2 regions of the Kingella negevensis genome follow, and region 1 is predicted to be linked to the other one. Evidence: predicted binding sites of a transcription regulator. Region 1 holds the regulator's gene; the other holds the start of a gene.

Region 1 (5,906 bases):
AAGGCGAAGCGATTAGCTATAACACCAAAACTGAGGTTTACACCGTATTGGGCGGCAACGCGACAGGCAACAAAAACGGCCGCCGCGTAACCGTGATTATTCAACCGAATACCGCCAACAAAAAATAATTCAGGCAGCCTGAAAACATGACTACATCACATTTACACGTTGAAGGTTTGCAAAAATCGTTCAAAAAACGCCAAGTTGTTAAAAATTTCTCGCTGGATATTGAAAGCGGCGAAGTGATTGGTTTGCTCGGGCCAAACGGCGCAGGCAAAACCACCAGTTTCTACATGATTGTCGGCTTGATTGCCGCAGATTCAGGCACGATTTTGCTAGACGGCAACGAATTGCGCCATCGCCCAATTCACGAGCGCGCCCAAGCAGGGATTGGTTATTTGCCGCAAGAAGCGTCCATTTTTCGCAAAATGACTGTGGAAGACAATATCCGCAGTATTTTGGAAATTCGCCTGTCCGATAAACATGAAATTGAAACGCAGCTAAACAAATTGCTTGATGATTTGAACATCGGACGCTTGCGCCACAGCCCAGCCCCAGCGTTATCAGGCGGCGAAAGACGGCGCGTAGAAATTGCGCGCGTGTTAGCCATGCAGCCCCGTTTCATCTTGCTAGACGAACCGTTTGCAGGCGTGGACCCGATTGCTGTGATTGACATTCAAAAAATCATCGAATTTCTAAAAGAGCGCGGCATTGGCGTGTTGATTACCGACCATAACGTGCGCGAAACCTTGAGAATTTGCGACCGTGCCTACATTATTAGCGATGGCACTGTATTAGCCACAGGCAAACCAGACGACTTGGTAAACGATGAACAAGTACGCGCCGTTTATCTGGGCGAAAATTTTGATTATTAAACTTTTTCAGGCTGCCTTTTGGTATGCGAAAAATGGTAGGTTGGCTTTCCAAGCCAGCAATCATTCACACAGCTAAACTTATTTTTCAGGCAGCCTGAAAACACAAAATTATGAGTGGAACAAACTTTCAACTAAAACTGCGGCAAACCCAGCAACTGAGCCAAAACATGCAACAATCCTTGCGTGTTTTGCAAATGTCTGGGATAGAGATAGAGCGCGAAGTAGAAGACTGGTTAGAAGAAAATCCCATTTTGGAACGCACCGAAACCCCTTCAGAAGACTTCAGCAGCTACGAAATGCCCCGTCAAACCGTGGACATCAAACGCGGTGTCAGCCTAGGTGATGACGACAGCAGCGCATGGGAAAATCTCGCCCAAGAAGAAACACTAAACGCCTACCTGCACAAGCAAGTAAGCGAGCACCCACTATCCCCCACAGAAGCCGCGCACGTCCACATCTTAATTGATTTTTTGGACGACAAAGGCTATCTCACAGACAGCATTACTGAAATCGTGGAAAACACCTCGTTGGAATGGATGCTGGACGAAGAAGATATGGAAATCGCGCTGGAAAACCTGCAAAACTTTGAACCCGCAGGCATTGCCACCGCCAATTTAACCCAATCTTTGCTGCACCAATTAGACCGTTTGCCCTTATCGCCAGCACGTCGTTGCGCCGCACAGATTGTCATGCACCATTTAGACAAACTCACGCAAAACACGCCCAAAAACGTGAACCGCTTGAGCAAATTGCTGCCCGATTTTGATAATGATACCTTGCGCGAAGCCTTGGAACTGATTACGAATTTGAACCCGTATCCGTCTTACGGTTTCGCCAGCGAAGAACCCACGCAATACGTCCACCCCGATGTGTTTGTGGTGCAAACCGAAGCAGGTTGGCGCGTACAAGTGAACGAAGAAGCGCAGCCGCAAATCAAAATCAACACAGAGTTGTCTGAAGCGTTGCAAGATGAAGAGGCGATTGACCCTGTTTGGCGTGAAAAAATCGCCGCCGCCAAGCAAAAAATGGATATGTTGCAACAGCGCAAAAACACGCTCACACGCGTCGCTGAATATATTGTGGAAAAACAACAAGATTTCTTCCAATTTGGCGAAATCGGCATCGTGCCAATGCTGTTGAAAGACTGCGCCAAATATTTAGAATTGGCGGAATCCACCATTTCTCGCGCCGTGAGCAATAAATATTTGGCTTGTCCGCAAGGATTATTTGCATTGCGCTACTTTTTCAGTCAAAATGCAATCAGTAGCAGTGAAGACGGCGAAGAAGGCATTAGTGCCAACGCGATTAAATCCATCATCAACGAATTGGTGGAACGCGAAGACAAACGCAAACCATACAGCGATTGCGCTTTACACCAGATGTTGCAGCAACAGGGCATTAACATCGCAAGACGCACCGTAGCAAAATACCGCGAACAAATTGGTATTCCTACCGTGCAACAACGCCGCGAGTCATAAATTCAGCCGCCTGAGTTTTCAGGCTGCGTTTTAACCCACCTTATATCAAGGAGTGCATCATGAACTTAAAAATTACTGGCTTACATTTTGATGTTACCGAAGCTATCCGTAATTACGTTACTGAAAAAGTGGAACGCTCTGTGCGTCATCACGATGGTGTGATTTCTGTAACGGTTACTTTGTCTGTGGAAAAAGTGCAAAACAAAGCCGCCGCGCAAGTGCATTTGGCTGGCAAAGATATTCACATTGAAGCAGTTGAAGCGGATATGTATGCAGCGATTGATGTGTTGGTGGATAAAGTAGACCGCGCTTTGGTGCAGCACAAAGAGAAAAATCAACATCATTGATTTGATGTTTTAAAAAACGCAGCCTGAAAGTTTTTTCAGGCTGCGTTTTGTTTTTACGTAGGTCGGATACTTGTATACGACAATTTTTTTGATGAATTGAAATGTCGGATTCAAGAATTCGACCTACAGCTTTTTATTGCACTTCATGCCGCACGATTTGGCGAATAATCAGGCGATTGGGGTTCAACGCTTGGCGCAATCGCTCAGATAACGGGTGTGGAGTGCCACAAATCTGCGCAGCAATTTCGGCGGCGCAAATGGGGGCGGTGGCTAAACCGCGTGAACCGTGAGCGGTGTTGGTGTAGGCATTGGGCAGGTAAGGGCAGGGCGCGGTTAGGCGATAGTTTTTGTCCAGCGCGAGTTTGGCGTACACGCTTCGCATGGCGACAACGTCGCTGAGTGCGCCGACAACTGGCAAGTGGTCGTGGCTATCGCAGCGGACGGCGGTGTGTCCTTTCAGGCTGCCGTGATTGATGTTTTCAGGCTGTGTGTGTAATTCGCTCGCCAAAAATGGGTTGAGCTGGGCGAGTTCTTGTTGGTTGGCGGTGTCGTCTTCTCCGCGCCATTCGCTGCTTGGGTCGTTGTTGATAAAGGTTGCGCCAAAGCAGTGTTGGTTGTGCCACGCTGGGGATATGTAGGATGCACCTGATAGCGCGGTTTTGAGTTTCAGGCTGCCTTCTGTGGCGGTGGCGACGCTGGTTTGTCCGCGTATCATTTGGAAGGGGTAGTTGCGGATGATGGGGGTGGTTTGGTTGTCTGCGCCTGTGCAGATGATGAGGTGGGTGGCGGTGTAGTCGCCTTGATTGGTTTGGATTTGCCAGTGTGCGCCGTTATGGGTGGCGGTGTGGACTTGGGTTTGGGTGTGGACGGTAATGTTTGGGTGCTGCAATAGAGCGTTTACGATGGCGGGTGGGTTAAGCCATGCACCTTGTTGCCAGTATAAGCCGCTTTGGGCGATGGGTATGCCTGCAATTTGGCTGGCTTCTTCGGGCGTTACGGGGCGGTATAGATGGCGATAGTGGGTTTTTTGGGCAAGTTTTTGGTTGCGTTGGGTTTCGCTTTCGTTGTGGTTGAGGTGGAGTATGCCTGTTGCGCCCCAGTTTTCTTGATTGGGGAACAGGGTTTTCAGGATGCGGCGTGTGTAGCCGTAGCCTGTGAGGAGGAGTTCGGTTTGTTCGGTGTTGTGTGGGGAAATTTTGGCGTAGAGCAAGCCTTGTTGGTTGCCTGAGCCTGCTTGGGCGACGCGTTCGCTGCGTTCTAATACGGTTACTTTTGCGCCGCGAATGGCGAGTTCGTGGGCGGTGGCTGCGCCTGCGATGCCTGCGCCGATAATCACGGCGTGGATGTTTTCAGGCTGCGTGTGTGGGTTTTCAGGCTGCGTTTGCCATGATTTTTGGGATTTTGGGGTGTTTTGGGGAATGGCTTGGGTTTGCCAAATGATGTTTTCAGGCTGCGTGAAGTGTTCGTGCAATGCGCTGGCGGCTGCGACTGGCATGAACCATAAGTGGGTTTGGGGTTGCCAGTTGGCGATGTAGTTCACTGCGTCAAAAGTGAGGCAGCGTGTGGACTCTGTGAGTGCGGTGTGCAGTTGGGTTTGTTCTGCGGTGGAGTTTTCAGGCTGCGTGAAGTGTGGGAAATCTGTGTTTTGTAGACAGAATATGAGGTGTTTTGGGTGGTTATGTTCGGTTAGAAATGATTGGATTTCGGCAAATTCGGGGAGGGTTGCCCATGCGTAAATGGGAGTCATGTGGTTTCCTTTTAGTTTTCAGGCTGCAAAATGCAATTATATTTCAAACTGTAAAAATATGAATTCCATTCATATCAATCAGTAAAATTTCCCATTTGTCAGCCCAAAAAGGAAACCGTAGGATTACATTTCATTACAGTTTTTACCACATCTAAGTGAAGTGAAATAAAAATAGGACAAGGCGACAACGCTCGCCGTGTACGTGTAGTACATAAGAGAGTTGGCAACGCCGTCCTATTGCGATTTTACTTCACGCTACAAGGAGCAAAACCATGAGCAAAACTTTACCTTTACGCGCCGATACTGTAGGCAGCTACTTACGCAGCAAAACCTTAAAAGAAGCCCGTGCCAACTTCTGGGTAGGCAAAATTGAACGCAACCAACTGCAGCAAATTGAAGACGCAGAAATCGCCGAACTCGTGCAACAGCAATTAAACGCAGGCATTCAAGTCATCACCGATGGTGAATTCCGCCGCTCATGGTGGCACTTAGATTTTTTGGCGAATTTGAACGGCATTGAAGTGTTTATCCCAGCGTTCCGCCGCGTGTTCCAAGGCGTAGAAGCGCGACAAGAAAACACGCGCGTGTGCGGCAAGGTTTCATGGAACGACAATCACCCATTCATCGCTCACTATCGCAAACTCGCCGAAATCGTGGGCGACCGCGGCATTGTGAAATTCACCATTCCAAGCCCAAACCAAATGTTACACCCATATTTGTGGGACACAGGCGTGTATGCCAATAAAGATGAATTTGTCGCCGACTTGCAACAAGCCTACAAAGATGCCATTCAAGCGTTCTACAACGCAGGCTGCCGCTATCTGCAAATTGATGACGTATACTGGGGTGTTTTGTGCAACAACCACGACCAGCCTACTTTTGAAGATGACAAACGTTACGCCTTGGCAAACGTGCAAGCGATTTTGGCAGACAAACCAGCCGATATGACGATTACTACCCACGTTTGTCGCGGCAACTACAAATCTACCTATTCGCTGACAGGCGCATACGACCCAATCGCCGCCGATTTGTTTGGTAAAACCGCGTTTGATGGCTATTTCTTGGAATACGACACAGAACGCGCAGGCGGTTTTGAGCCGTTGAAACACTTTAATGACAATCCGCACAAAGGGCGAGTGGTGTTGGGTTTGGTAACGTCTAAATTCGCAGATTTGGAAGACAAAGAAGCCGTGAAAGCGCGTATTGCAGAAGCAGCGAAATATGTGCCGTTAGACCAGTTGTGCTTAAGCCCACAATGCGGTTTTTCGTCCACAGAAGAAGGCAATACGCTAACGATTGAGGAACAATGGGCGAAAGTTCGCTTGGTAGAAGAAATCGCCAAAGAAGTGTGGGGTGAGGACTAATTTGAATGCAGCCTGAAAATATAGTGAATTAAAATTGCAATGATACTGCGTTGCCAACGTCTTTATGTGCAACACGCACACGGCGGACGTTGTCA
Region 2 (5,906 bases), 680 kb from region 1:
AGTTCGGGCGTGTCTACCACGCTGTTTAAATGTGCCACCACGCCCCAAATTCTGCCGACACGTTCTGTGATGTCGGTTAAGCGTTCTACGGTGTTGAGCCATGTGGTTTCAGGCTGCGCTTTGATTTGCGCGATTTGCTCACGCGCTTCGGTCATCACGGTTTGTAGCGCGGGTTTGATATCGTCCACGAGAATGGCGCGGTAATCAGGTTCATGTGCGAGATTGAGTAGAGTGTCGTTTTGCATGGTAGTCTTTCGTTGTTGAAAATAGATTGCGTTTAGATGGGGTGGTTTTGGGGAAAAACAAGTTTTCAGGCTGCGTTTATGTTGGCGAGCCACCGACGCTCCAAATAAAAATATGCAGCCTGAAAGATTTTCCTTGCATCTTGCCAACTTCCGCTAAAATACCCCAATCGAAATACATATATTAAAGATAAATCATGACTGCACCAATGTATACCTTATTACTGCTCACTTTTATCATTGCCAATTTTCCGTTTCTCACCCCGCGCGGTTTTGGCGTGATACCCCTCAAACGCAAAACACCTTTGCACCATTTAGCTGAACTTGCACTGGGTTATCTGATGATTGGCGGCATCGCTTATATATTAGAGAACCGTTCAGGCAGCATTCACGCGCAAACGTGGCAATTTTATGCAATCACGATTAGTTTATATTTGGTTTTTGCATTTCCTGCTTATGTGTGGCGCTATTTTTGGCAAGCGCGAAACCGAGAATAATCGATTTTTAAGGTTTTCAGGCTGCAAAGCCCGTTTAATCTGACAAAATACGGCAGCCTGAAAACTGAAAATTGTGTAAAATAGATGTTTGTGTCATTGATGAAAAATGTCAGATTTTAAAAATTATTTAAAAATCAGATATTTTGATAACATTGTGCAACTGGCACCGCCTATGCTCAATAACAATCACACAAGGCACTTACCCCACAATCTACAGCACGTAAGGTAAGCGCATATTCATTAACCCCATGTGCTGATTTAATTTATATCTTGGAGATAAAACACATGAAAACTATGCAAAAAGGTTTCACATTGATCGAGTTGATGATTGTAATCGCTATTATCGGTATTTTGGCTGCTATCGCATTGCCTATGTACCAAGACTACATCACTAAATCACAAGTTACTCGTGCTTACTCAGAATTGAAAAACGCAGTTCGCTTGGCTGACGTTGAGTTGTTCGAAGGTCGCGTTCCTAGCTTGAAAGATAGCGACCCTGGTTACATCGGTGTTACTTCTAATGGTTCTAACTTGGGTACTTTGAAAGCTGATTTGAAAGCTACTGGTTCTGGTACTTTGGTTTACACATTCGTATCTGGTGGCAAGAAAAATGCTAACTCAGCTTTGAATGGCTCTACTTTGACTATGACTCGTAAAGTTACTGGTGAATGGACATGTACTGCTAGCCAAAAAACAAGCGGTTTCAAAGCTAAATTCTTGCCAGCTGAATGCACAGGTACTCCTGCAGCTGCATAAGGTTAAACCTAAACAAGGTACTTCTAACTAGTTAGTTTAACTAATTATGTAAAACGCCCTGTGGTCTACGCCGCAGGGCATTTTTGCATTTGTGTATTTTTCAGGCTGCAAAATCATCGCAGCCTGAAATGCTCACACCTTCTCCAATTTCGCCACCGCACTATCCAATTCTTTCATTCCCTGCGCCCCAAAATTAATCGTCAATTTCGCGCTTTTGCCTTTATCCAAAGCCGCCACAATCACACCCATGCCAAATTTCGCATGGTGCACATTATCGCCCAACTTAAAGCCATCATATTCACGCGTATTTTCCTGATAAATATCTTTTTCAGGCTGCAAATCACTTTTCAGGCTGCCTGAAAACGCAGAAACCGCTTTTTTCGGTGCAGACAAATACCGCAGCAAATCATCAGGAATTTCCTCCACAAATCGCGATTGAACCCCAAATTGCATACTGCCGTGAAGCATACGCTGCTGCGCCATCGTCAAATACAAACGCTTGCGCGCACGCGTAATCGCCACATACATCAAGCGGCGTTCTTCCTGCAAACCGCCACGCTCGTTCAAACTCAATTCGCTCGGGAAACGCCCTTCTTCCAATCCCGTCAAAAACACCACATCAAATTCCAAGCCTTTCGCCGCGTGAACTGTCATTAGTTGCACCGCTTCTTGTCCTTCGCCAGCCTGCATTTCGCCGCTTTCCAAAGATGCGTTGCTCAAAAATGCCAAAATCGCAAATTCAGGGCTGTCCGCTGCATTTTCAGGCAGCGTTTCAAACGTACTGTCTTCGGGTTTGAAAAAATGTGCCGCGTTAATCAGCTCGTCCAAGTTCTCCGTGCGCTCTTGTTCCGCCACTTGTTTTTGCGTTTGGTAATGGCGATACAAGCCCGACATATCCAGCACGTTTTGCAAAATATCAGGCAAAGTCAGCGTGCCAACTTGCTCGTGCAATGCGTCAATCAGTTGCACAAACGCGGCGATTTTGGCTGCTTTGCCGCCCATGCCACAAGTGGCTTGCCACAAAGACACGCCTTGTTCTAAAGCGGCAGCCTGAATGTTCTCAATCGAACGCGCACCAATGCCGCGCGGCGGAAAATTTATCACGCGCAACAAGGCGTTATCATCATCAGGGTTCACGGCTAAACGCAAATACGCCAGCGCGTGTTTGATTTCTTGGCGTTCATAAAATCGCAAGCCACCGTAGATTTTATACGGTATCGCAGCCTGAAAAAGTTGCTGCTCAATCACGCGAGACTGGGCGTTGCTGCGATACAAAACGGCGATTTGGCTCAACGGTACGTCTTCGCGTTTCAGGCTGCTGCATTCTTCTACGATGAAACTGGCTTCTTCTAAGTCGTTGTAGGCAGAGAGAAAACGGATTTTTTCGCCGTTTTCGGCTTCGGTGCGTAGGTTTTTGCCTAGCCGTTCTTCGTTGTTTTCAATCACTGCGTTGGCGGCGGCGAGAATATTGCCAACTGAGCGGTAGTTTTGCTCTAGCTTAATCGGTGCGGCGATGTGGTTTTCACGCAGAAAATCTGCCATGTTGCCTACGTTTGCGCCACGGAAACGGTAAATGGATTGGTCGTCATCGCCAACGGCAAAAATTGCGCTGTGTTCGCCTGCCATGAGTTTGAGCCATGCGAATTGGAGTTTGTTGGTGTCTTGAAATTCGTCCACCAAAATGTGCTTGAAACGCTGTTGGTAGTGGGTGCGTAACACTTCGTTGGCATTGAGAATTTCGTAGCTACGCAGCATGAGTTCGGCAAAATCAACTACGCCTTCGCGTTGGCAAATGGCTTCGTATTCGGCATAGCATTGAATCATGCGGTTTTCGTGCGGATTGTTGCTGTTCAGGCTGCCTGAACGTAAGCCGCTTTCTTTTTGGGCGTTGATGAAACCCATTAACACGCGTGGGGCTAGGGTTTCTTCGGCGATGTTCATTTGTTTGAGCATGCGCTTGATGAGGGTAAGTTGGTCGGCGGAATCTAGGATTTGGAAAGTTTGTGGCAAACCTGCGTCGCGGTAGTGCAGTCGCAAAAAACGGTGGCACAAGCCGTGGAATGTGCCGAGCCACATGGCGTTTAGATTGGTGGGCAGCATGGCACTCAGCCGTATTTTCATTTCTTTGGCGGCTTTGTTGGTGAAGGTTACCGCCATAATGCTGTGGACGTTTGCCATGCTGTTTTGCAAAAGCCATGCGATTCGGGTGGTCAGCACGCGTGTTTTGCCTGAACCTGCGCCTGCTAACACGAGTGCGGATTGCGGTGGGTAGGTAACGGCGGCGAGTTGCTCAGGGTTGAGATTGTTTAAGAGTGATGAGTGGGATTCTTGGGGTGCGAACATTTTTTGTGGGGACTTTCAGGCTGCGGTTATCTGTAGGGTGGGTTCTACCCACCAATTTGTTGAATAGATGAAAATTTTGGTGGGTTGAATCCACCCTACGGGATTTTCAGGCTGCGTTTTATGATATTTGCAGCCTGAAAAATAGGGTTGAATTGTAGGCGATTTTTACGGCTGGGGAAACGGCGCAAATTCTTATTGCAAACTTAAATGAATGCTATTATCATTCGGAATCGTATCAATACTAATTCTCAATAATATTTGAACAAGGAACACATCATGTTTGTTTGCATTTGTAACGCGATTTCTGACCGCAAAATTCAAGAGGCTGTAGCCGCAGGTGCATCATCATTAACGGATTTAAAAAATCAGCTGGGTGTGGCAACTTGCTGCGGCAGTTGTGCTGATTTGGCTAGCTCTTATCTGAAAGCCAGCCTTGCTGCGAATACGGCAACTTCTGTTGTTTCATCAATTACAGTGAAACATTAAATATTAAATATTCGTATGCTTATGTAAATTTAGTGTATAATTTCCTTACTGTTTTTTCATTGACATATTTCTTTCCTTTATCAAGATTTTCAGGCTACTTTTTTAGGTAGCCTTTTTTTTGTGAGTTAAATGGGTTGCATGGCTAACGACCATTTTTTGGCTTGTATCATTTCATAATATAGTATAGTGGATTCAATTCAAATTAGGACAAGGCGACAACGCCCGTCGTGTACGCGTGGTACATAAGGGCGTTGGTAACGCTGTACTAGTTTGAAGTGAATTCACTATAAATTCAAAATAAAATAGTGCAATTTTAATTTTATACAGAATGTAAAAATCACTTTACAAAATTTATGTTACACCATAACATAGCAACCCTAATAGCAAGGGAGATTTTAAAACATGAAAAAAACATTGTTGGCAGTATTATTGTGCGCGGCGACTTTTTCTGCACAAGCACACCGCGTTTGGGTTTCTACCGACCACACGCACGGCGGCGAAATTCTAAAAGCGGAATTGGGCTACGGCGAATTTCCAGAATTTGAGCCAATCGCTAAAGAACGCTTGAATATCTTTAAACCGTTACAACTGATTACGGAAAAAGGCAAACAAAATTTGCTACAAAAAGGCATGCACAATTATCAATATCAAAGTGCAAAGCCTGTGGCTGAGGGCAGCTATTTAGTTGTGGCGGAATATCAGCCAACATTCTGGTCAAAAAACGCTTCAGGCTGGAAACGTGAAAGCATGGAGCAAATGAAAGACGCGACATACTGCGAACAAACACGTATGTACGGCAAAAATATTGTGAACGTGGGGCATGACAGCGCGGACACGGCTGTGATTACCAAACAAGTGGGGCAAATGTTGGAAATTGTGCCGCTAGACAATCCAGCCAATATTCACGTTGGCGAACCGTTTAAAGTGAAAGTGTTGCTCAATGGCGAACCGTTGCCAAACGTAACCTTAACCGCCACTTTTGACGGTTTTGATAACAGCGACCGCAGTAAAACGCACAAAGTGGAAGCTCAAGCGTTTTCAGACACTACGGCTGATGATGGCACAGTTTCCATCATTCCGTTGCGACAAGGTTTCTGGAAAGCGAATGTGGAACACAAATCAGATTATCCAGACCAAAAAGTTTGTCAAAAAATTGCAAATTACACGACTTTGACTTTCCAAGTGGGGCATAGTCATCATTAATGAATAATTATAGGGGAGCGAACGTTTCCAGTTGCCGGTAAACGTTTAAGCAGCCTGAAAAGTGATTTTCAGGCTGCTTTTTTGCGTGAAAAAACCAGTTTGACTGAATCAAACTGGTTTTGCTTACTTTCTGATATTTTTTTATTAGTGGTCGCTGCCCATGCGTTCTTTTACTTCTAAATTAGCTTTTGTTGTTTCGCCAACGTAAACCAATTTTTGTGCATCGTCGTTTTTGTGCGTGAATGCTGATTGGTTTGCTGAAGTGGCCTGCAATGCTGGGATTTCATTGTGGTCTGGTACTTGACGGTTGTAATGGTCAATATCGCGAGCCATTGCAGAAGTAGAGATAACAGTTGCCAATGCGATAAGTGCTAATTTT

Evidence for each region. Region 1 encodes sigma-54, which starts transcription at its own class of promoters, with help from an activator protein. Its sites were predicted from a motif close to CTGGCACGCTTCATGCTT; they were not measured.
Region 2: a site for sigma-54 is predicted at 900-917, ahead of QEO93_RS07475 (pilin). Genes of this name have one in related genera too.

Annotation. Positions count from the first base shown of each region.
Region 1 is NZ_CP123448.1:2,030,434-2,036,339, forward strand. It holds gene lptA (lipopolysaccharide transport periplasmic protein LptA) at 1-128, shown strand, start outside; gene lptB (LPS export ABC transporter ATP-binding protein) at 147-875, shown strand; gene rpoN (RNA polymerase factor sigma-54) at 986-2,353, shown strand; gene hpf (ribosome hibernation-promoting factor, HPF/YfiA family) at 2,413-2,700, shown strand; gene mnmC1 (FAD-dependent 5-carboxymethylaminomethyl-2-thiouridine(34) oxidoreductase MnmC1) at 2,834-4,447, opposite strand; gene QEO93_RS11100 (5-methyltetrahydropteroyltriglutamate--homocysteine S-methyltransferase) at 4,720-5,811, shown strand.
Region 2 is NZ_CP123448.1:1,350,298-1,356,203, reverse strand. It holds gene QEO93_RS07485 (M3 family metallopeptidase) at 1-245, opposite strand, end outside; gene QEO93_RS07480 (DUF2818 family protein) at 440-739, shown strand; gene QEO93_RS07475 (pilin) at 1,025-1,495, shown strand; gene QEO93_RS07470 (UvrD-helicase domain-containing protein) at 1,628-3,838, opposite strand; gene QEO93_RS07465 ((2Fe-2S)-binding protein) at 4,115-4,324, shown strand; gene QEO93_RS07460 (DUF4198 domain-containing protein) at 4,727-5,527, shown strand; gene QEO93_RS07455 (hypothetical protein) at 5,672-5,906, opposite strand, start outside.